Regions from separate parts of the Chryseomicrobium aureum genome, predicted to be linked through region 3. Evidence: riboswitches for the same ligand, from Rfam matches in the RefSeq annotation. Region 3 holds a riboswitch; each other region holds the start of a gene.
The links. A riboswitch is a leader RNA that binds a small molecule or an ion and turns the genes downstream of it on or off. The one in region 3 is predicted to bind S-adenosylmethionine.
Positions count from the first base shown of each region.

Region 1 (8,247 bases), 1.3 Mb from region 3:
CGCCATTACGAATACGATCATTACACTTGCCAAGAACTTGAACTTGGAAGTTATCGCAGAAGGTGTAGAAACGAAAGAGCAAGCGGACTATCTACTTGAACAAGACTGCGTTTTGATGCAGGGATATTATTTTAGTCGTCCGCTCGATGCAGAGACTTTAACGAACAAATACGTATAAGTGAGGAGATCGATGATGAAAGCAGCACGTCTCGTATTAGAGTATTTGAAACAAAATGGGGTTAACCACATCTTTGGAATTCCGGCCGGTTCGGTCAATGCCTTCTTTGATGAGTTGACACAAATGGATGACATCACGCCAGTCGTCACAAAACACGAAGGCGCTGCCGGGTACATGGCTGCCGCTTACGCAAAGTATACGAATCATTTAAGTGTCGCCATTGCATGTAGTGGTCCAGGTGGAACAAACCTCGTGACAGGTGCGGCGAATGCGATGCGTGAACACCTTCCTGTTGTGTTTTTAACAGGCGCAGTTCCCGTCAGTACAATCGGTTTAAATGCTTCGCAGGAATTGGATGCTGCTCCTATCTTCCAACCTGTCACAAAATATAGTGTAGCTGTAAACGACGTGAAAGATGTCGTGGCTGAAATCACAAAAGCTGTAGAAATCGCACTTTCTGGTGTACCTGGTCCTGTACACGTAGCACTTCCAATCGATGTGCAGCACCAGCAAGTCCCAGACGCGACACTTCCTGCTCCTGCAAAACGCAGCTTGATTACACCAGAGGCAGAGACTTTAGCTCGCGTGGCAGATGAATTGATTGCACGTGATACTGGCTATATCTTGGCTGGACAAGGAATCCGTGGGGCTGTTGATTCTGTAATTGAGCTTGCGGAAACACTGGGTTGGCCAATCGTGACGACTCCTCAAGCAAAAGGCTATATTCCAACAGATCACCCACTTCTGGTTGGTGTGTACGGTTTTGCAGGACATGAAGCGGCTTCTGAGCTAGTTGCTTCAGGAAATGCACGCAATGTCGCCCTGATCATCGGGTCAAGCCTTGGTGAGACCGCGACGAACAATTACAATGCATCCATTACTGCAGACCGTTTCACTGTCCAACTTGATTTTGATGCGTCGGTTTTCAATCGTAAGTATGAAGTCGACGAAGCTTTGCTCGGGGATATCACATTAAGTGTTCCTGCTCTTGTGGAAGCTGTAAAAGCGAAGAAACAAGATAGTACAACTAGTTTATCTGTGAACAAGCAAGCCCCATCAACAGGAGGAGACGACTACACGACAAAGAACGTGTTGATTGCTCTTCAAGAAGCACTCCCTGCATCGACACGCTACACAATCGATATCGGCGAATTCATGTCTTATATGATCAATCACCATCAAGTAAAAGAGTCGTATACGTATGAAATTAATGTTCACTTTGGTGCGATGGGAAGCGGAATCGGCTCGGCAATCGGCTCAAAGCTTGCAGAACCAGAACGTCCTGTCGTCTGCATCACAGGTGACGGTTGCTTCTTCATGCATGGAATGGAATTGCTGACGGCAAAAGAACACAACTTGCCAATTCTGTTTGTCATCATGAACAATGCACGCCTTGGTATGGTCTATCACGGCCACAACCTGCAGTTCAAACGTACGCATACGTCATTTGAACAAGAGCCTGTGAATATCAGTGCAATGGCAGCTGCCATGGGCATTCCAAATCACCGCGTGACGGAGATGACCGACTTTACACCTGAAAAAGTGAATGAACTGTTGAATCACGGAGGGCCTGCAGTGCTTGAAGTCTTTTTACAAGACAATAGCACACCACCCATGGGCGACCGCGTGAAGTTCTTGTCTTCTTTCGGTAAATAAATTTATGTAAAAATCCCTGACTCTTCGCTGAGTCAGGGATTTTATGTTTAGCTATGTACTTTCGGCATGTTTTGGAGCACTGCTCCGATTGTCTGCCCTTTGAAAGCATCTGGAACAGCTGTATCACTTTCAAAATAGAAGCTACTTGCTGTTGTGTCCGCTGTGTAGCCCATACTTTGGAGTGCCTCTTGAAGTGCAATAGGAGCTGAAGAAGTACCAGTAGTATGGGCGTAATAAGTTGTTGTGAACACACGCGTAATCTGGTCACCAATTTCTGAATAAATAACAAAGCAATCTGTTGGTTCCTCAATCACCCAACGACCTTTCGCATATAAGGACAGTCCGGCTCCTTCAAGTGCAGAGAGTGCCTCCAGATTCACACTAAACAGTTCATTAATAAACGCTCTGATTTGTTGCCCTGTAGGCTTAGCATCTTGTTGAATAAGCTTTTCTGCTACAACTTCTCGTGAAGAATGATTTGTTGAATGCACTAGAGGCACTTTGTCTAAATCAAAGCCAAATACTTCGTGTACGACTTGAAACACGGCCTCTACACTTAGTTCTTGCTCCCCAAGTAATTGGTCCATTTTTTGTGCTTTTTTCATTTGTGGTCTCCTTCTCACTAAACTTTTAGTACACCACGCCACCCTCGCGAAGCGTAGTACGAATCGGCCCCATTGTGGTAAGCAAATACTGTGTTGTAGCGGCGATCCCCGAACAAAGCGCCTCCACGTTCACGAATCTCAGATGGTGTTGCAATCCAGCTTGATGTCTTCAAATCAAATTCTCCAAGCGTCTGCAAATAGCGATATTCTTCTTCTGTCAAAAGCTCAACGCCCATGAGTTCTGCCATCTCAAGTGCTGACGTCTCTGGAGGGAACTTCTTGCGCCCTTCGCGAGCCACTTGATCAAAACATACGCTACGTCGCTCTTTCGGACTTTCTTTTGCGCAATCATAAAAATGATACTGCTCTTTGACAGCGTCAAATCGCACAACGTCCGGCTCGCCGCCGGTCGCTTCCATTTCTGAAAGTGACCAGAGTGCCTTTGAATTTGCGTTTAATTTTTTCTCAACGTCCTCCCATTCAATGACTCCTTTGTGTCGTCCCCGGTTCTTCTCAAAACGAGCCTTTAATGCTGCCAAAAGTTCACGTTGTTGGTCCTGCGTTAGTTCGTGGTTTACCATTTCCTTTCGCCTCCCACCTATTTCTTTCACTTTACCCTTGTTCGTCGAGCGGTTCAACTACCCACGGAAGCCATAGTTCAATCATGACTTGAACAATCGGTTCTGGAAATATGTCGGGCACAAAATCGAACTCCTCTGTTTCAATGAAAACCGTTGCATCTTGCTGCTCATACTTCACGGGAGAGGCTGAGCCAATCACGTGATAAATTGCGAAAAATTGACGCAGGTCGTTCTTTGAATCCAGCGCCATGATTTCTGCAGCCTTTGTTAGGTCTAATCCGTAGTGATCAGTAAGCTTTTGAATCCACTCCGGAAAGGATGGAATACACGCGATATAATTTTGGCAATATAGACAGTCACAGGACGTCAGTGCGCTCGGCAAGCTTTTGTAAATCGCGCGTGTCTGTTCAATTTGCTCATCTGTTTGATTAATTAACTCGTTCATCCTAATCACCTCTTGTATCTATACGAATTACTTGGTAATAAGTTGTCAATGAGGATTGACATCTACTCGATTAGAATGTAACATATAAATTACAAATGGAATATATATGTTACATTGAGTAAGGAGATTCTATGAAAAACAATGTAAAGCTTGCTCGTCTTTCTGCCAACATCACACAAACGGATCTTGCCAAAAAGACAGGCATTACGCGACAGACGATTAGTTTGATTGAAAAAGGAGCCTACAATCCAAGTCTTCAGTTATGCATTGCACTGGCCAAAGAATTGGGGAAAACGCTTGATGAATTATTTTGGGAGGTAGATGATCAATAATTCATGGTTAACTCTAGTTTTACCTAAAGACGATTACAAACAACAACTTAAGAAAATCACCATTCAGACAATAGGGTTTGGCGTTCTCTACTTCGTAGTTTACTCTCTAATTAGCGGATTGCCTTCAAACGGTGCAGGATGGTTAGAAATCGGCGGCTTCTTCAGCATCCTTTTACTTATGTATTTCGGGATTCACTTTATATCCCTTCGCAGGTCCTATTCAAAGAATCGACAAGCGCTCGATTGATTAACCAAATAAGCTACGAAACATTTCTAAAGTTTAAGAAAAAACCCACCACAGCTAAGGGGGTCAAAGCTGCAGTGGGTGGGTGCCCTTATTGGAAATAGGTATTCATTTTGTCAAACATCGCTTGCGTCTCTTCCGCCGTCTTGCGGATGATGAACATGCTACCTTTGAACTCTTTGTTGATCGCTTCTTCTACTTCAGGATGTTGATACAATTCAACAATCTTTAAGTAGTTTTCGTTGTCTGCTTCATCTGCACGAGATGCGATGATATTGATGTACGGCTCGATGGACTCGGATTCTGTATCTTCATACACAACAGCGTCTTCAGCTGGAATAAGACCTGCTTGTACGGCCACACCATTGTTGATTAAGGCAATGGCAACGTCCGGAAGAACACGTGCTGTCTGTTGGGGTTCCATAGCGACAAATTCAAGCTCTAACGGGTTTGATGTGATTTTGTCTAAGTCTCCAGTGATCCCAAAATCGTCAGCTAGTTCAATCACACCTGCTTCTTGCAGAAGGTTCAGTGCGCGTGGAAGTGTTGATGCATCATTTGGAATGGCGACTTGATCACCTTTTTGCAATTCATCTAGTGACTCGATTTTATCTGAATACACACCAAGTGGCGCAAATACCGTTGTACCAACAGGTGCCAAGTCTTCCCCAGATTCCGCCACAAAGTTTGAGAAGAACGAGATCGTCTGGAACGCGTTCAAATCAATGTCCCCTGCTGCAAGTGCTTTGTTCGGCATGATGTAATCTGTGAATTCTACTACTTCTAAATCAATGCCTTCCTCTTTTGCAAGTTCTACGATGACCGGCCATTGCGGGCTATCCGCACCGTTCACCCCAATTTTGATTGTCTCTTCTGACCCATCGGCTGAGTTACAAGCTGCAAGTGTTAGAGCAGCTGTGGCAGCAAGTGCTGCAAGTTTTAGTCGTTTCATTTTTTAATCTCCTATCGTCTCATAATTTTTTTGGATAATGTATTGCCAAGCCACTGGGCGAGTTGCACCAGAAGAATCAAGATAATCACCGTCACGACCATGACGCTCGTATCAAAACGTTGGTAGCCGTATGTAATCGCGATGTGCCCGAGACCACCACCACCGACATATCCGGCCACTGCCGAGAAATCGATCAAGCTGACTGTCACAAACGTGAGACCAAGAATCAGTGGTCCAAGCGCTTCCGGAATCAAAACGGTAAAGACGATTTGGAACGGGCTCGCCCCCATCGCTTTCGCTGCTTCAATGACACCCGGGTCGATACTCAGTAAGTTCTGTTCAACGATACGCGCGACACTGAATGTTGCCATGATGGCCATCGGGAACACAGCAGCTCCCACACCAATTGTCGTCCCCATTACGAGGCGTGTCACTGGCATCAAGAATACGAGGAACACGATAAATGGAATCGGCCGAATCACATTGATCAGTAAGTTGAGAAGGCCGTATAACAAGCGATTTTCTAAGATATTGCCTTGGCGAGAGACGAATAAAGCGAGTCCCACCAATACGCCTAAAATCGAACCGAGAATCAGAGTCAGGATGACCATCGTGATCGTCTCGCCAGTTGCTTCTATGATGCGCTGATAAAATGTACTCCACTCAACTTTCATGGATGATCACCTCCTTGATGTCGACAACGTCTGCTAGTTCACGGATCACGTTTTGAATCGCGGTCGTCTCTCCTTTGAAGGAAACGACTAGGTTTCCTAGCAACTGATTTTGGATCTCTCGAACAGCGCCGTACACAACGTTAAAGTGGACATTGTGTTGCTGTGAGATTTTTGAAAGAAGCGGCTGACTCGTCGCACTTCCGGTAAACGTTACTTGGTAGATGTGCTCATCTCCCGCTGCTCGCCATTCTTTTAGCAATTCTTGAGAAGGAAGGTCTTTATTGACCGACTGGATAAACCGTTTTGTCGTCGGATGGGACGGGTTTGTGAAGACATCGAAGACTTCCCCGTGCTCGATGACGTGTCCGTTTTCCATAATCGCCACTCGGTTGCAAATGGTTGAAATGACGTTCATCTCGTGTGTAATCAAGAGCACTGTGATGCCGAATTCTTGATTGACGCGCTTCAAAAGTTTCAAGATGTCCTCTGTCGTTTCCGGATCAAGTGCGGACGTTGCTTCGTCGCAAATTAGGATTTCCGGGTTCGTTGCAAGAGCTCGCGCAATCCCAACGCGTTGCTTTTGCCCCCCCGAGAGTTGCTCAGGATAGTTATCTGCTTTATCAGATAGGCCAACGAATTCAAGTAACTCTTTTGTGCGTCTTGTGATTTCCGCTTTTGGCGTGCCTTCAAGTTTCAACGGATAGGCAACATTCCCTGCAACAGTGCGGGATGTGAACAAGTTAAAGTTCTGAAAGATCATCCCGATTCGTCGACGTTGCAAGCGAAGTTGTTTGGCTTTTAGAGATGTGATGTCGGTATCATTGATTTTGATGACGCCACTCGTCGGCTTCTCTAGAAGGTTCACGAGGCGAAGGAGCGTGCTCTTACCAGCTCCACTAAACCCGATGATGCCGAATATGTCGCCTTTTTTGACGTCGAGCGTGACGTTTTGGACGGCGTGCACATCACGCTTCCCGACTTTGAATGTTTTGGATACGTTTTGGAATGTAATCATGGTGGACTTCCCTACTTTCTTGCTAGAGTGCATAAAAAAAGACCTTCATCTCTTAAGAACATAAGAAATGAAAGCCATGAAAAAGCCTCTCAGTCTTATCTCTCAAGTGGTGGACACTTGCAGGATTTGGCACTGACGCATGCGCGCTTTGCCGAGACTTCACAGGGCCTGTCCCTCCGTCTCTCGTGATAAGAATTGCTGGTATGTAGTTTTGAATTTAGTTCGTCTTGCTAACTGTTTCACAGTCTAAAGCATCAAAGTTTTGTCGTCAATAGTAATTTTACTAATTTTTTTAGTAGTCTGACTATGTAAGCGGTTGCTTTGTTGGTACGACGCGGATAGTTTTTTATTAGTTTTATTGAAAATTCTTTAAAAAGCATTATTTTGATTTCCTAGATGTGAACAAGCTATCTAATAAAAATCAGCTTCCTTTCTAGTACAGAAAGGAGGCTCGTCTCATGTAAGCACGTTCGATTTGTATTTTGTCAGCAACTGCTGTGGAATGTGGCAGTAATCATCCGGACAGCGAGCAAGACGGTCTTGGTGTTCTTCTGCACTTCGTACATAATTGGTAAGCGGCAGAACTTCTACAGCAATTCGGTCCTCATCTTCACGTTTCTTGATGAACGCCTTGGCCTGCTCTACATGTTTTGGGTCTATACTATACACCCCAGTTCGATACTTCTCCCCGACGTCTTCTCCTTGTTTGTTGATACTGTATGGATCGATGATTTCAAAAAGATAGCCCATCAACTCGTCGACAGATACCACATCTGGATGAAAAGTCGTTTTTACACATTCCGCATATCCGTCATATTCCCCGTCTAACGTTTGAGAAGTTCCATTTGCTCTTCCTGCTTCAGTCGAGACAATCCCTGGCAACGTCTTCACAAATGCCTGCACGCCCCATAGGCATCCCCCTGCTAAATAAATCGTCTGCATGCAAAATCTCCCCTTGTACTTCAATTAGAATAGAGATTAAATCATTAGTTAGTTATTTCTATTATCTCATAACACCCTAAAATTCTTTAGTAGATGATGTAAAGTCAGATAGTTTATGAATTCATCCGTCAAAATGACTGCAAACGGAACGGTCTATATAGCTACTAAAAATTAAATAGTTTTCAGGTTTCCTTTGACTAAAAACCGATTTTCCCTGTGTTACGTAAGCTTTTACATTGACGTCACATTTCCTTTACATTCAGTTGATATCGTTGCCGTGTACCAAACAAAAGGAGGAAATGTGTATGAAAAAACAGCTTGTAACAGCCGCTTTGGTGGGAGGACTTGTCGTATCCGGGATCAGTGTCAATGTGACAATGGATTACGCAGAAGCACGGAATGATAACGCTCATAATGGGAAAGTCAAAAATGTAATTTATATGATTCCAGACGGCTACAGTGCCGCCTATGCAACGAACTACCGTTGGTTCAAAGGCGAAGACTCTTCTTTTGATCCATATGTAAAAGGTCTAATCAAAACCTACTCAGCAGATACAGAAGTGACGGACTCAGCTGCTGCTGGGACGGCGATGGCAACAGGTGTAAAAACGAATAACGGGATG
Region 1 covers NZ_CP171117.1:49,663-57,909, reverse strand. Annotated here, with positions in the region: gene ACF3OH_RS00345 (EAL domain-containing protein) at 1-178, shown strand, start outside; gene ACF3OH_RS00340 (thiamine pyrophosphate-binding protein) at 194-1,834, shown strand; gene ACF3OH_RS00335 (hypothetical protein) at 1,882-2,439, opposite strand; gene ACF3OH_RS00330 (DUF4256 domain-containing protein) at 2,457-3,020, opposite strand; gene ACF3OH_RS00325 (hypothetical protein) at 3,052-3,465, opposite strand; gene ACF3OH_RS00320 (helix-turn-helix transcriptional regulator) at 3,597-3,797, shown strand; gene ACF3OH_RS00315 (hypothetical protein) at 3,787-4,044, shown strand; gene ACF3OH_RS00310 (MetQ/NlpA family ABC transporter substrate-binding protein) at 4,133-4,993, opposite strand; gene ACF3OH_RS00305 (methionine ABC transporter permease) at 5,005-5,667, opposite strand; gene ACF3OH_RS00300 (methionine ABC transporter ATP-binding protein) at 5,657-6,682, opposite strand; SAM riboswitch class I at 6,775-6,877, opposite strand; gene ACF3OH_RS00295 (peptide-methionine (S)-S-oxide reductase) at 7,139-7,624, opposite strand; gene ACF3OH_RS00290 (alkaline phosphatase) at 7,930-8,247, shown strand, end outside.
Region 1: another riboswitch for S-adenosylmethionine. It lies ahead of ACF3OH_RS00300 (methionine ABC transporter ATP-binding protein); the one in region 3 lies ahead of metA (homoserine O-succinyltransferase).

Region 2 (8,247 bases), 1.2 Mb from region 3:
GTGATCGGGTTCGATAAAGATGGCGCTGGATATATGATTACGTACTATCTAGCAGTTAACCAAACGATTGACGAAGCATTCAACTTTGCTGAACAAATTATAGAGAACTAAAAAAACAGTATCTTCTCGAAAGAGAGGATACTGTTTTTTCGCTGGATTCATGCCCTTGCTAGGAAAAATTTTGGGATAGTGGACGTTTGGGATTTGAATTAGTTTCCATAATATGACTTCGGTAGAAGAAATGTGGATTTGGGTAGAATAAATCTAAGTTTCGGTAGAAGAAAGTATGGTTTCGGTAGAAGAACGACCGCTCAGTTCGCAAACAAAAAACCGGCATACACCCAAATTGGTGTATGCCGGCGTTCTCCACATCTAAATCTAAAGTTGAGTGGAATGGAGGGGTTGACTCCAGTGGGATTCCAGTCTGCCGTGAGATCCCGCAGGAGCCTGCGACGAGGAAGCTCACGCAGCGCCCACGGAAAGCAGCCTCGCAGTGGAACTCAACGTCTTACTTTGCACAATTTCTGAACAGTCGGCTCCACATCTTAATGGAATCGAGTTGCGAACGCCAGAAACACGCTTCGGAATCAGCCGCGCCCGCAAAGGCTGGTTGTGGTTTCGACTTCGAATGGAATCGAGTTGCGCCTCCTAGAAATCCCGCAAGAAGCCATCGCATCCCATGAAGCAAAGAGCGCTTCACGGGCTCCGCTGTCATCTTGCACAATTTCTGAACAGTCGGCTCCACATCTAAAACTAAATCGAAATCATAAACCCAGCCCGCTTCCCAATAATCTCCGCGTAATCTTCTACCATCACACTCGCCGTCGGGTACATCCCTGCTCCAGGGCCAACAAGTGTCAATGTGCCGATGTAGTTTGTATCGACTGCCACTGCATTGTTCACTCCTTCGATTGCATACAGTGGGTGGTCTGGTCCCACTAGTTGTGGGCCTACAGAAGCTTCTAAACGTCCATCGGGGTGCTGAACGATTTCAGCGACATGACGGTAGCGTAAGCCTTCCGACTGTGCGCGCTGAATATCGTCTAATGTAATTGTATCGATTCCTCTTACATCCACCTCGCTTCGTTCTGGTTGTTTATCAAATGCGAGCGCACTCAAAATCATCAGCTTATGAAACGCATCCATTCCGGATACATCGTTGTAAGGATCTGCTTCTGCATAGCCAAGTGCTTGCGCATCACGAAGTGCAGCGTCGAAGGCACTATTGTCTGTGCGCATTGAAGTCAGGATATAATTCGACGTCCCGTTCAAAATCCCTTGAATGCGATGGACCGTGTTGACTTGCAACAGGTTCTTGAGGGTCTTGATGACCGGTACGCCCCCTGCTGTAGTGGCTTCGTACCCGATATAGACACCCTTTGATTTCGCTCGTTCATGAAGATCGATATGATAGCGCGAGAACATGACTTTATTTGCTGTGATGACATGGCACCCTTTGTCAATTGCCCGGCATAAATACCCATAGGCTGGGTCTTCCCCTACAATCGCTTCAAATACGACCTGCAATCCAGGAATGGCCAAGATGTCGTCGAACTTATCTGTGATGAGAACGCCCGGGGTTGCAGGACGAGGTTTTTCCAAATCATTCACAAGAATTGCGCCAACTTCAATGTCGAGGCCAAGAGAGCGTTGCAACTCTTCTCCTTTATCTTGCAAAATGCGGTAGATTCCTTGTCCCACTGTCCCGTATCCTAAAATTGCTGCTCGTAGTTTTGCCATCTTCATTCCTCCAAGTCCATTCACCGTAGTATTTTTCCTATTTTAGAGGAAGATTTTAAAGAAAACAAGAAAAATCTTTCCTGAGGATACATTTGTTTTTCTTGTATGGACAAATTAGACGGGAAGAGCGGCTTTTTTAACAGCTTGTAATCCTGCATCTAGTGCTTCTAAAATATCGTCAATATGCTCCAATCCAATCGACAAACGAACAAGTTCTGGCGTCACACCTGTTCGCGCAAGTTCTTCACCTTCACCTAATTGCTGGTGTGTCGTGGAGGCCGGATGGATAATCAATGATTTGGCATCTCCTACATTTGCTACATGCGAGAACAATGGAATGGAATCAATTAATAATTGCCCTGCCTGTTTCCCACCTTTTACTCCGAACGTTAGAATCGAGCCGGCACCTTGTCCTAAATACTTCTTCGCCAGTTCATGAGAAGGATGCTCTTCAAGTCCCGGATAGTTCACCCACTCTACTTCTTCATGTTGCTTCAAATAGTTTGCCACAACTTGTGCGTTCTCATTGTGCCTTGGGACGCGTAAGTGAAGTGTCTCCAGACCTTGCAGGAAAGAAAAAGCCGATTCCGGGCTTAGAGCGGGTCCAAAATCACGCAGCAATTGCACGCGAAGTCGGATAGCAAATGCTACTTGTGGTACGTCAATTCCGTAACGCAGACCGTGGTAGGTCACGTCTGGCTCTGTATATCCCGGGAATTTATCTGAGTTCCAGTCAAAATTTCCGCCATCGACCACTACACCTCCAATTGTAGTCCCGTGCCCACCAATCCATTTTGTAGCGGAATGGATGACAACGTGGGCACCGTGGCGAATCGGCTGTGTTCCGTACGGTGTAGCAAATGTGTTATCGATCAAGAGAGGTACACCCACTTCGTTCGCAACCTGCGCGACTGCTTCGATATCCAGTACGTTCAAACTTGGATTTCCAATCGTTTCAGCAAAGAAACCTTTCGTGTTCGAAGTGACCGCTGCACGGAAATTCTCAGGATCTGTGGAATCGACAAACTTCACAGTGATTCCGTAGCGTGGAAGTGTATGGGCGAATAAGTTGTATGTTCCACCGTACAGGTTCGATGCGGCAACAATTTCATCGCCTGCCCCTGCAATATTCAAAATAGAAAAGGCGATTGCAGACATTCCAGAGGATAATGCAACGGCAGCTGTCCCTCCTTCAAGTTGGGCGACGCGTTGTTCAAACACATCGACTGTCGGATTGCCGATACGTGTGTAAATGTTGCCTGCCTCTTTCAGTGCGAATAAATTTTGCGCGTGCTCTGTGTTTTGGAAAACGAATGAAGTGGTCTTATGGATGGGTACCGCGCGTGATCCTGTGACGGGGTCTGGTTGTTGGCCTCCGTGAAGTAAAATCGTTTCTGGTCGTAAGTTTGTCATTGTTCTTCCTCCTTTTTGTTGGGTAGAGCAGACATCCAGAGAGGAAGAGACAATGAAAAAGCCCCTCTTCAATTAAGAAGAGGAGCCTCAGCTTGTCCTCCTCTTATCTTCCAGACCGAAATCGATCTGTAGGAATTAGCACCTTTCCAAGCAAAATTGCTTGTTGGTTGCCGGGCTTCGCAGGGCCTAGTCCCTCCGCCACTCTGGATAAGAGTACATATACGTCTGTCTATTGCATTGAAGTATAAAACAGCAAGGAAACATCTGTCAACACCCCATTTGAAATTTTCTGTTTTTTCAGCCAGAAATCGCTTGCCAAACACTCTGAATTGCGAAAGAATAGACGGTGAGACCTTCGATTATCGAAGAATCCAAGGAGGATTTTGCATGACAACACAATTCCAAGAGTATACATATGAACGTCCGGATATGGTTGCTCTCAAATCACGCGCAAAAGAGGCAGTAGAAGCATTCAAGGCCGCGTCTTCTTATGAAGAGCAAAATGAAGCGATTCAAACTCTCAACACACTGCGTGCAGACTTTTCGACAATGGCAAACCTTGTCTACATCCGCGCATCCATTGACACGAACGATGAATTTTATCAAAGTGAACGGGATTATTTTGATGAAATCTCTCCTGAGATGGAAGAGATCGTGACAGACTATTACAAAGCCCTTGTAGACTCACCATTTCGTTCAAATTTAGAAGAACGCTGGGGACAACAATTGTTTGATTTAGCCGAGTTCCAAATCAAATCGTTCTCACCAGAGATCATGCCACTTCTTCAAAAAGAAAATAAATTGGCATCGGATTATTCAAAGCTTGTGGCTTCTGCTCAAGTTGAATTTAACGGCGAGACGCTGACACTTGCTCAACTAGGACCGTTTGCAGAATCGACAGACCGTGAAACGCGTAAAAAGGCAAAAGAAGCATCGTTTGGTTTCTTCGCATCTCACGCAGAGAAATTCGATGCAATTTATGATGAGCTTGTAAAAGTACGTACAGAGATTGCGCACAAGATGGGCTATAAAAACTTCGTCGAACTTGGCTATATCCGTATGAACCGTATCGATTACAATGCGGAGATGGTAAAGACGTTCCGCGACCAAGTGCGCGACTATATTGTACCTGTCGCGACTAAACTGTATGAGAAACAAGCAAAGCGCATCGGTGTAGAGAAATTAAAACACTACGATGAGCCACTAACCTTCTTAACAGGAAACGCAACGCCACAAGGTTCGCCTGAATGGATCATTGATGGTGGAAAGAAGATGTACGAAGAGCTGTCTCCTGAGACAAACGAGTTTTTCCAGTTCATGCTCGACCGTAATTTGATGGACCTTGTCGCGAAAAAAGGGAAAGAAGCAGGCGGATATTGTACATTTATCGAAAACCACGATTCTCCGTTCATCTTCTCAAACTTTAATGGGACATCTGGGGACATCGACGTGTTAACACACGAAGCGGGTCACGCATTCCAGGTATTCTCAAGCCGCAACATTGGAATTCCTGAGTACATTTGGCCGACTTATGAATCTGCAGAAATTCATTCGATGAGTATGGAGTTTTTCACATGGCCATGGATGGAAAACTTCTTTAAAGACCAGACAGAAAAATATAAGTATTCGCACTTGATGAGCGGGCTATTGTTCTTACCCTATGGGGTAGCTGTCGATGAATTCCAGCATGTTGTTTATGAAAATCCTGAAATGACACCAGCTGAGCGTAAAGCAGCCTGGAAAAAGATCGAACAAACGTATCTGCCTCATCGCGACTATGATGGGAATGCCTATCTAGAAGAAGGGTCATTCTGGCAGCGCCAAGGCCACATCTATGCATCACCTTTCTATTACATTGATTATACACTCGCGCAAATCTGTGCATTCCAGTTCTGGAAACGTTCACGTGAAGATTTTGAGGGCGCTTGGAAAGACTACCTTCACCTTTGTACTCTTGGAGGATCTCTTCCATTCACAAAGTTAGTAGAAGCGGCAAACCTGAAATCACCGTTTGAACAAGGCAGCATCGAAGGCGTCATTGAAGAAATCGAAGCGTATTTAAACAGCGTGAATGACGAGGCACTTTAACTTGTAAGTAGGCAGGTCCCGCGCGGACTTGCCTATTTTCATGATTGTCCTCTACACTAGGAGTTAAGTGATTCTACCTTAAAGGAGAGATTGTGTAATGACACCCGAACAAAAGCTTTACGACTATCTAGTGAACAACACATGGGACTTAACAGAAGCGTGGTATGCAGCCCTTGATAAAAACTCGACAAGCGGGGTCTACGCATCGAACGACCCTAAAGTGATCCAGACAATCAAAGAGCAAAACCACGGATTTCATGAGCGTTTTTGTAAACTCTTTATTGAAGACGAAGAGGTATTCGTAAAACATTTTGAAGAATGGGTGTTAGAGATTGCACGTGACCCAGAACATCTAAACACACCGCTTCACCATATCCTGCAAGAATTTTTCAATACCCAACAACAATATATAGAGTTATTGTTTAAATATGAACGACAAGCTGAAGACCTTTCGCATGAGACTGTACAGAAGTGGATTGCAAGTGTCACAAAAATGTTTGGCAAGCTCATGACATGGTTCACAGAAGAGCATCATAACTACTCACTTTCTAAGTTACGTGCACAACAAGAGATGATCAATGAGCTCAGCACGCCAGTTATTTCGCTCAGTAATGGGGTTGCTCTATTACCACTCGTTGGCGATATTGATACAAACCGCGCGAAATACATATTTGAAAACGCACTTTCTCAATGTACACAAAAGCGTGTCCACAGCTTACTCATAGATATTTCTGGAGTGGCCATCATCGATACAATGGTTGCTCAACAGATTTTCCAATTGATTGAGGCTTTACGCCTTCTAGGTGTTGAATCGACACTATCGGGAATTCGTCCAGAGATTGCCCAAACAGCTGTTCAACTCGGCATCAGCTTCCAAGATGTCAACACAATCTCTACAATTGAACGCGCTGTTCAACGTCTGTTCACTGAAAAATAAGGAGGATTTAGATGAAACACACATTAATCGAACGCCTGACGCGTTACGTGAAAATTGATACACAATCTGACGCAGCAAGCACGTCCACCCCTTCAACTGAAGGTCAATGGGATCTGCTTCATGTACTCAAAGAAGAACTTGAAACGATGGGAATGACAGAGATCACGCTTGATGACAACGGCTATCTATTTGCTACTCTTCCTGCGACAACTACTGAAGACGTTCCAACGATCGGCTTCTTAGCACACGTGGATACTGCGACAGATTACACGGGGAAAGATGTGAAGCCTCAACTCGTCGAAAACTATGATGGCGAAGATCTTCCGTTAAACGACTCAACGGTCATGAAAGTGGCCGACTTCCCAGAACTCAAAAACTACAAAGGCCACACACTGATGACGACGGATGGAACAACCCTTCTAGGTGCAGATAATAAAGCAGGTATCGCCATCATCTTGACAGCGATGGATTACTTTTTACAAAACCCAGATATTCCGCATGGTAAGATTCGTGTCGGTTTTACACCGGATGAAGAAATCGGTAGAGGCCCGCACAAGTTTGACGTGGAAGCATTTGGTGCAGATTATGCGTACACGATGGACGGTGGCCCTCTTGGCGAACTACAATTCGAAAGCTTTAATGCAGCAGGCGCACGCGTGACAACACATGGAGTCAGCGTTCACCCAGGTTCTGCGAAAGATAAGATGGTCAATGCCATCACGATGGCGATGAAATTCCAGTCGCATATGCCTCCACAAGAAGTACCAGAAAAGACGGATGGCTATGATGGGTTCGTTCACTTGATGGACATTCACGGCAAAGTCGAAAAAACTGTGATGGACTATATCATCCGAGACTTTGATAAAGCAAAATTTGAAGAGAAAAAACAACGTTTCCATGATGCGGCAAATGCAATCCGTGCACAGTACGGAGAGGACGCAATCACAGTTGAACTAAACGACCAGTACTACAACATGGGTGAGAAGATCACGCCTGTTATGCATATCGTCGATCATGTGAAAGCAATCATGGAAGATTTAGAAATTGCACCTCTTATTATTCCAATCCGCGGTGGTACGGATGGCTCACAACTATCTTACATGGGCATGCCGACGCCAAACATTTTCACAGGCGGCGAAAACTATCATGGCAAATATGAATATATTTCAATTGAAAACATGGAAAAAGCGACACAAGTCGTACAAGAAATCGTGAAACGCGCCGTACAACCAACAAATTAAAGGACGGGATGAAGCAATGAAGGCAATCAGCTTAGGAATTTTGTCCGCACTGTTTTTTGCAGTGACATTCATTTTAAATCATGCAATGGAGCTGTCAGGAGGAAGTTGGATGTGGAGCGCTTCTCTACGCTACTTCTTCATGGTGCCCTTTCTGATTGCCATCGTCTACTTCCGAAAAGGACTACCTGCCCTTACTAACGATATGACATCCGCTCCAAAGCCTTGGTTGCTTTGGAGCTTTGTTGGATTTGTGCTGTTTTACGCACCTCTTACGTATGCCGCAGCATTTGGCCCTGGATGGCTAGTAGCTGGCATGTGGCAATTCACGATTATTGCGGGTATTCTTTTGGCTCCACTGTTTCTATCAGCAAATGGAAAGCGCGAGACAGTTCCACGAGCAGCTCTACTCATCTCAGGAATCATTGTTGTCGGAATCGTGTTGTTGCATCTTCCTCAAGCTGAATCTGTTCCCCTTTCAACTTTAGCCCTAGGTGCTTTGCCGGTTCTAGTCGCCGCATTTGCATATCCACTTGGGAACCGGAAGATGATGCAACACGTCGGCGGTCGCCTGGACTCCTACCAACGGGTTTTAGGAATGACGATTGCTTCGCTTCCTGCTTGGCTTGTGCTGGCTGGCTATGCACTGTTTACAGTCGGCCTCCCCTCTGGCAGTCAAGTTTTCCAATCATTTTTAGTCGGAATTAGCTCGGGTATCATTGCGACTGTCTTGTTTTTCATGGCAACTGATTTAGCACGACACAACCAGAGCCGCCTTGCTTCTGTTGAAGCTACTCAGTCTACAGAAATCTTGTTCGTCGTTGCGGGTGA
Region 2 covers NZ_CP171117.1:2,497,690-2,505,936, forward strand. Annotated here, with positions in the region: gene ACF3OH_RS13120 (hypothetical protein) at 1-111, shown strand, start outside; gene ACF3OH_RS13125 (homoserine dehydrogenase) at 754-1,740, opposite strand; gene ACF3OH_RS13130 (O-acetylhomoserine aminocarboxypropyltransferase/cysteine synthase family protein) at 1,855-3,153, opposite strand; SAM riboswitch class I at 3,254-3,367, opposite strand; gene ACF3OH_RS13135 (M3 family oligoendopeptidase) at 3,541-5,241, shown strand; gene ACF3OH_RS13140 (STAS domain-containing protein) at 5,339-6,178, shown strand; gene pepT (peptidase T) at 6,190-7,419, shown strand; gene ACF3OH_RS13150 (multidrug resistance efflux transporter family protein) at 7,436-8,247, shown strand, end outside.
Region 2: another riboswitch for S-adenosylmethionine. It lies ahead of ACF3OH_RS13130 (O-acetylhomoserine aminocarboxypropyltransferase/cysteine synthase family protein); the one in region 3 lies ahead of metA (homoserine O-succinyltransferase).

Region 3 (8,247 bases):
GTCGATAGGGAAGTACGCACGTGTTGTCGTCACACCCCAACGAACTGAACCAGATGTCGGTTCTTCTTCTTCCGCTAAGATACGAAGAAGTGCAGATTTTGCAAGCTCATCACCTAAAAGAACAATTTTGTCGTCTTTGTTTAGCATGAAGTGTGCATCTTTAATTAATGTTTGGCCTTCTTGCTCGTACGTCAAGCCTTGCACTTGAAGGACATCGTTTCCGATTTCACGTTTCATCGAGAAGTTGACATATGGATACTTACGAGAAGATGGACGGATGTCATCTAGCTCGATTTTCTCAAGAGTTTTTTTACGAGATGTTGCTTGCTTTGATTTCGAAGCGTTGGCACTGAAGCGCGCAACAAATGCTTGCAATTCTTTGATTTTTTCTTCTTTTTTCTTATTCTGATCTTGCGCCATCTTCAGTGCAAGTTGACTTGATTCGTACCAGAAATCATAGTTCCCGACATAGACTTGGATTTTTCCGAAATCTAAATCGGCAATATGTGTACATACTTTATTTAGGAAGTGACGGTCGTGGGACACGACGATAACTGTATTTTCAAAGTTGATCAAGAACTCTTCTAACCACTGAATCGCTTTTAAATCTAAGTGGTTGGTAGGCTCATCGAGTAGTAAGACGTCTGGTTTTCCAAATAAAGCTTGTGCAAGAAGTACCTTTACTTTATCAGAACCATTCAAGTCACTCATTTTCTTCGTGTGCAACTCTTCAGAGATGCCAAGACCTTGTAAAAGAATTGCTGCTTCAGACTCAGCTTCCCAACCGTTCATATCTGCGAATTCGCCTTCTAATTCAGCAGCACGCATGCCGTCTTCGTCCGAAAAGTCTTCTTTCATGTAAATTGCATTTTTCTCATTCATGACTTCATACAAACGTTTGTGACCCATCATGACAGTTTCAAGAACTTGATGTTCTTCGTATTCAAAGTGGTTCTGCTTAAGGACTGCAAGACGCTCGTCTGTACCCATTGATACATGGCCCTCTTGTGGCTCTAGGTCACCAGATAGAATCTTGATGAACGTAGATTTCCCAGCACCGTTTGCACCGATTAACCCGTAACAGTTCCCAGCGGTAAATTTAATATTAACATCTTCAAAAAGTTTACGATCACCAAAACGTAAACTTACTTCACTTACTTGAATCATTTATATACCCTCCTGTTAAACACAATCATTTCATTATACCATGAAATGAGAAAAAGTCACTTCCAGTTCTTTTCGATGAACGCATCGCGACCTGATTGTGCACGGTCTTGCTTGTAGTGATCGGGTTCTTTTTTATAAAAGTCTTGATGATAGTCTTCTGCTTCGTAGAACGCACTCGCCGGAAGGATGCGTGTGACAATGGGTTGTGAGAACTTCTCGCTATCGATTAAATCTTGCTTTGCTTTTTCAGCGAGAACGCGCTGCTCTTCTGTGTAATAGAAGATTGCGGTGCGGTATTGATCGCCTCGATCCTGGAACTGTCCTTCATCATCCGTCGGGTCGATTTGCTGCCAGAAGATCTCTAGTAGTTGCTCATAAGGGAAGAGGGACGGATCAAATTGAATCTCGACAACTTCTAAATGACCAGAAGTGCCCGTTTTCACATCTTCATAAGTTGGATTTTCTACGTGACCTCCCATGTAACCAGACGTTACTTTGTGAATCCCTTCATACGTATCAAATGGCTTGACCATACACCAAAAACAGCCACCTGCAAATGTTGCTTTTTCCATTAAAATCCCTCCAGTATGTGATGTGCTCGTAAAATTTTATCACTTCTTAGCAAACTATGAAACTAGTTGCTCTTGAATACGTTATGATAAAGATAGAAAGGGGTTATTACCATGGAACAAAGTCGAAGCGAGCTAAGAGGTCGTAAAAAACGTCGCTCGCCATTTAAACGGATTTTTGCATTTATTTTTATTCTATTCATTGGTCTTGTTGGATACGGAATTTTTACATACTGGCAAGGCACCCAAATCGCGGACGGGGAAGCAAGTTCAGAACCGTTTGACGGAAGCGCTTATGACGGCGGAAGGATGAATGTCCTACTATTAGGTGTGGACAGCCGTGGTGAAGAGAAGTCTAGGACTGACACTATGATGGTAGCTTCGTGGGATCCTGAATCCAATGATGTTCGACTCATCTCTTTGATGCGTGATATTTATGCAGAGATTCCAGGGTATCAATCTTATAAATTAAATACGGCCTATTATCTCGGTGGAGCGGATTTGACGAGACAGACTATTGAAGGGATGTTTGGCATTCCCCTTCATCATTACGCACTCATTGACTTTACAAGTTTCGAGACGATGGTCGATATCCTTGCACCAAACGGAATCGAAATTGATGTTGAAAAAGATATGTCTGAAGAGATTGGTGTCGAACTCAAACAAGGGGTGCATCAATTGAACGGCCAAGAGTTACTAGGATATGCGCGCTTCCGAAAAGACGAAGAAGGTGATTTCGGTCGAGTGAGACGGCAACAAGTTGTCATTGAAGCACTTTCTAACGAAGTAACATCTGTCGGCAATCTTCATCGTCTTCCGAAGTTTGCGGGTGCTTTAAATGGGTACATTCAAACGGATATTACAAATACAGATAAGTTGAATTACTTGTTAGATGTGGCGCTAGGCGGAAGCCCTGAAGTAGAGCGTTTAACGATTCCTCGAGAAGGAGAATACCGCTACAATTCATACAGTCATGCAGGAAGCGTCATCGAAATTGATCAACAAGCAGCACAAGCAGCAATTGCTGAGTTCTTAGAGTAGGAGGATCTCTATGTTTGATGACAAGAAACCAGGTTTTTTTGATACACGCTTTATTCAATTTTTAGGCGGAAAAAATACAATCTTTGCTTTGTTACTGCTTCTACTGATTGGGTTGACGATTTTTATCTTTGATTTGGTATCGTTTGTCTTCAATCCATTCACCGTATTTTTAGGGAATGTCGTGTTACCGATTATTTTGGCGACTATTTTGTATTACTTGTTACGTCCGATTCTACGTTTACTTGAGAAGATGAAGATTCCCCGTATCTGGGGAATAGTGATTCTGTTCTTGGCAGTGATTGGACTGATTACACTACTTGTATTCTTAGTGTTCCCATTTTTAAAAGATCAGACCATTCGATTTGTTGAGAACTTCCCAGAAGTTTTTTCTCAACTCATTAATAACATTATAATATGGCTACAAACATCGATGTTTTCAGGGATTTATAATTCACTAGAAGCAGATATCAATCAGTGGATACAAGAGCTACCAAGTCAATTGGCGGTGTTCTTCCAAGATACGTTCGCACGTGTTGCAACGGGTATCAGTTCATTCATTGGAGCGATTACAAGTTTTGTACTTGCGATTGTTACCGTTCCATTTATCTTGTTCTATTTATTAAAAGATGGAGAAAAGTTACCACAATACTTTTTACGTCTATTGCCTCCGCGTATGCGTGAGGAGACGGCTCAAGTGTTTGCAGACATTGACCGTCAAATCAGTTCGTATATCCAGGGTCAGCTGTTAGTATCGGCAGCTATTGGAATTATGGTGTTCATCGGATTTAGCATCATCCAGATGCCATATGCAGTGTTATTAGGTGCTATTGCAATGGTGACGAGTGTGGTTCCCTATTTAGGGCCGATTATTGCAATAACACCAGCAGTAATTATTGCGCTCGTGCAGTCGCCATTCATGCTTCTCAAACTCGCTGCTGTATGGACGGTCGTGCAACTTGTTGAAGGAAAATTCATTTCTCCGCAGATTATGGGGAAAACGTTGCATATTCATCCGATTACCATCATATTCGTACTTGTAACAGCAGGTTCCTTATTTGGAGTGCCTGGCGTTATCCTTGGGATTCCAGGGTATACTATAGTTAAAGTAATCGTGACTCACTTCTTCCGGTTATTTAAAATGCGGTATAATCGTTATGAACCGGTTGTGGAGAATCACTACGAATATTTATCGAAAACGAATAAGGTGGAGTAAGTATGAACTCGTTTGAATCCCATATTGAAAAAGGTCTTATCAAAATCGATACGGTGGTCGATCACCCGTATATCGAACATGGCATCAATTTATCCGGCACCATTTACATCGAGGGACTGGAGCAGCAAGAAGAGGTAGAAGACATCCGTTTAGAAGTATGCAAGAAAGAAAAACGTGAATTGATTGCAAAACTATCCTTTGAGCCAGTCGGCAATCCGGCATCAAAAGGAACGCTCATGATTCCGTTTGAAATCATGCCGGATGAACGCTGGGTGCCAGAAGAAGGGGAAGAAGCGACACAGCTCGTATTGACTACGACTGCATTCTTCTCAGATGGAAGCAGTTTGAGCGATGAAGACGAATTGATATTTGATATCGAAGAGTAGGCTTGAACTTTACGATTGCGTTTGATACAATCGCATCAATACAAAATTGCATATTCATTATCAAGAGAAGTCGAGGGACATGGCCCGGTGACGCTTCAGCAACCTCTGTTTGACAGAAAGGTGCTTCCTCCATCAAGTGCTGACTTGGAAGATAATACTACCGACACTCTGCCCTTGTTATGGGTAGAGTGTTTTTTTAAGGAGAGAAACCAATGCCAATCAATTTGCCGAAAGATTTACCTGTAATTGAAAAACTCCGTGATGAAAATATCTTCGTGATGGACCAAGAACGCGCGCACACGCAAGATATTCGTCCACTTGAAGTACTCATTGTCAATTTGATGCCGGAAAAAGAGAAAACCGAGCATCAGTTACTGCGTTTACTTGGAAATACGCCACTTCAGACGAATGTGACATTTTTACGTATGGCTAGTTATCAACCGAAAAATGTCAGTAGCAGTCACTTGGATCAGTTTTATAAAGTATTCGAGGATATCAAAGACCGACGATTTGACGGAATGATTGTGACGGGCGCGCCGGTCGAGCAAATGCCCTTTGAAGAAGTGGCCTACTGGCCTGAGATTGTGACCTTGTTATTTTGGGCGAAGACGCATGTGACATCAACGTTATCGATTTGCTGGGGAGCTCAGGCCGTGCTTTATCACGAGTTTACTATCGAGAAAGAAGATTTACCGAAGAAATGTTCGGGAGTTTACCCACACTCGTTGTTAACACCTCATAGTCCGCTTGTTCGCGGATTCAATGATACGTTCTTGGCACCGCACTCTCGTCATACGACGGTCAGTTACGAAAAACTCTTGAAGCAGCCAGCCCTTGAAGTAGTAGCAGTTTCAGATCAAGCGGGTGTGTTTTTGGTGCAATCAAAAGACCAACGCCACATCATGGCAACTGGTCATTTAGAATATGATGCGACGACATTACGAGATGAATATGAGCGAGACATCGCAAAAGGATTGGAGTGCGAAGTGCCAGAGAATTATTTTCCTGATGATGACCCAACAAAAGATCCTCAAAACACGTGGCGTTCTCACACCCATTTATTGTTCTCGAATTGGTTAAATTATTATGTCTACCAGCAGACCCCTTTTGAGTGGAGCACTTCGTCATGAGCTTTGAAGAAAAGATCCGGGTTGCGTTCGGAAAGAGAGGCGAGGTGTGGCTAGTAGAACTCCCGAAACAACTTGAGAAGATCGCTCGTTTACATAAATTGACTGGACTGACGCCATTTTCGAACCTGTCCTACAATTATGTGGCCCGAGCAACGATGAAGGGGAAGTCTGTTGTCTTGAAGGTTGGTATTCCCGGTACTGATTTCACAAATGAAGCAGTTGCTATGCAGGTCTTTGGAACGTTTGGAGTACCACAGCTCTTGTTTGAAAATACCGACTCCGGCTACTATATTATGGAAAATATATCGCCTGGTTATACACTAAATGTCCGATTTCCCGACACGAGAACGAGTGTTCGATTATTTGTGGAGCAGTGGAGGAGGTTACATGACACGCAGGTGCCAACTACCGATTTGAATCAGTTACCACAAATTGAGCGATGGTTTGAAAGTTTAGAGACTCACTATGATGCGATTCCTGAAGATTGGCGATTAGAAGCAAAACGCGCTAAACAAAGAATTCATGAGTTGCATCAAACGACGATTTTACATGGAGATTTGCATCATGAGAACATTTTGTGGGATGATTTGCGTGGATTTGTCATCATTGATCCAAAAGGCGTCGTTGGTCATAGATATTATGATTGTGTGCAATTTTTATTTAATAAGAACAAGAACTTGGTTGAATTTAAATTAAAAGTTGAATTGTTGATTGATGAGCATGGATTTGAAGAGAATTTATTAGTGGATGCAATCAAAGCATTAGGAACGGTGTATTATGCATGGATGGTCGAAGATAGAGATCCCGTGGTTGGTGAACGAGTTGAAATGCTTGATTGGATTATGAGTAAATAGTGGATGATAGGAGACCAAGTAGTGAGGTCTCCATTGTTATTTTTTAAAATTAGTTTCCATAATATATATTATCTAAAGTTAAGTTTCATTAAGTAGTATACTTGAAACAATGAGATATTTGAGAAAAAATAAGATTTCATGCATGTGAAATTTCATCCAGTTTATCTAATCAACTAATGAAAAATCGTTGGATATTTTGATAGTTACCTTGAGCGACGAAAAGTTTAATTCTAGCGACGAAAATCGTGATAACTGCGACGCAAATTCAAACTTGAGCGCCGAATCCACTGCATGAGCATAATCCAGCGACGAAAACTTCCATTCTAGCGACGTATTTCTCACATACGGCGACGAAAATGCAATTCCCAGCGACGAAACGATTTATTTCTCCTCACCATACCTCCCTTCTAACCAACTTTTAATCGTGTTTACCAAACTCCAGGAAAACCAAAAAGCACTTCCTCTCAAAGCTCAAGAGAAAATGCTTTTTAGTTTACTTCTATACTATAATTCCTTAACAGTTAGTTTTTCCACGGGTCCAGTTTGATCCACGTCAACTAAAAAACTACCGTTTGAATAGCGGTCTACAGATTTCATCTCTTTTACAGCAATTGGCTCGGAAACTCCAGCTGCTGTATGAGGAATGACAAAATCAGCATTTGACACGTACACCACATCAATCACGCGATGCGCATTCGACTTCAGTTCTCGAAGTACGACTACCCCACGCTTTGCACGTGAACTTGGCTCGAGCTCTTTTCTAGCAAGCTTTTTCATAGCTCCGCGGTGCGTCACTACAACAAAGAAGTCTTGGCTATCCTTTTTAATCAGTGTAAATGCAACTACTGAATCGCCATCTTTTACATTGATGGCTTTGACTCCAGCTGTTTTAACTCCTGTAATCGGAACCTCATCTAATGAATACGACAACGCGTACGCACCCGACGTGAACAACGCAAGATCATCCGATGGACTTGCTAAACGAACCGCCACAATCCGGTCGTCTTTTTTTAACTTCATCGCTTTTAATGCGCGATTATAGCGCTGTACATAAAATTCTGCGAGCAATGAACGTTTGATTTGACCTTCAGCGGATACTGTTACAACTGTATAGTCTAACTCGAATGATTCAATCGCTTCTGCATGTATGATTTGCTCTGTAGGATCTAGCTGTACAATACTCGAAATATGTTGGCCAAGGTCTTTCCAACGAATCTCAGGCAGCTCATGAACCGGTTGGTAAATATAATTACCGTGAGACGTAAACAACAATAAATGATGCTGTGTATTGCTCGTCAAATCAAGTAGTAGCGCATCAGACTCTTTCATCGCGAAATCTTTTCCGTTCGATGCTTGGTAAGAGCGAAGTGACGTGCGTTTCACGTAGCCTTCTTTTGTCACGGTTACGCGTACATCTTCACTTGGAATCAATACATCTAATGTTAGTTTGATCTCCTCGATTTCATCTTCAATGATTGAACGTCGTGTCTCTGCATACGCTTTGCGTAAATCTTGCAGTTCTTTTTTAATGACACGAATCAACTTCTTCTCATCACCTAAAATTCCTTGTAATTGCGTGACAAGTTTCGTTAAATCCGCGTGCTCTGCTTCAAGAGCCGTGATATCCGTATTGGTTAAACGGTAAAGTTGCAAGGAAACGATTGCTTCGGCTTGCTCTTCTGTAAACGCGTATTTTGTTTTTAAATTCTCTTTTGCATCACGCTTATCTTTTGAAGCTCGAATTGTAGCGATTACTTCGTCCAAGATGGATAAGGCTTTCATTAAACCCTCTACGATGTGAAGACGAGCTTTAGCACGTTTCAGATCATACTCTGAGCGTTTGCGGATGACTTCTTTCTGGTGCTCCAGATAAGCATCGAGTAGTAA
Region 3 covers NZ_CP171117.1:1,301,341-1,309,587, forward strand. Annotated here, with positions in the region: gene ACF3OH_RS06875 (ABC-F family ATP-binding cassette domain-containing protein) at 1-1,167, opposite strand, end outside; gene msrA (peptide-methionine (S)-S-oxide reductase MsrA) at 1,224-1,739, opposite strand; gene ACF3OH_RS06885 (LCP family protein) at 1,851-2,777, shown strand; gene ACF3OH_RS06890 (AI-2E family transporter) at 2,788-3,990, shown strand; gene ACF3OH_RS06895 (sporulation protein) at 3,993-4,376, shown strand; SAM riboswitch class I at 4,431-4,534, shown strand; gene metA (homoserine O-succinyltransferase) at 4,589-5,506, shown strand; gene ACF3OH_RS06905 (aminoglycoside phosphotransferase family protein) at 5,503-6,360, shown strand; gene parC (DNA topoisomerase IV subunit A) at 6,865-8,247, opposite strand, start outside.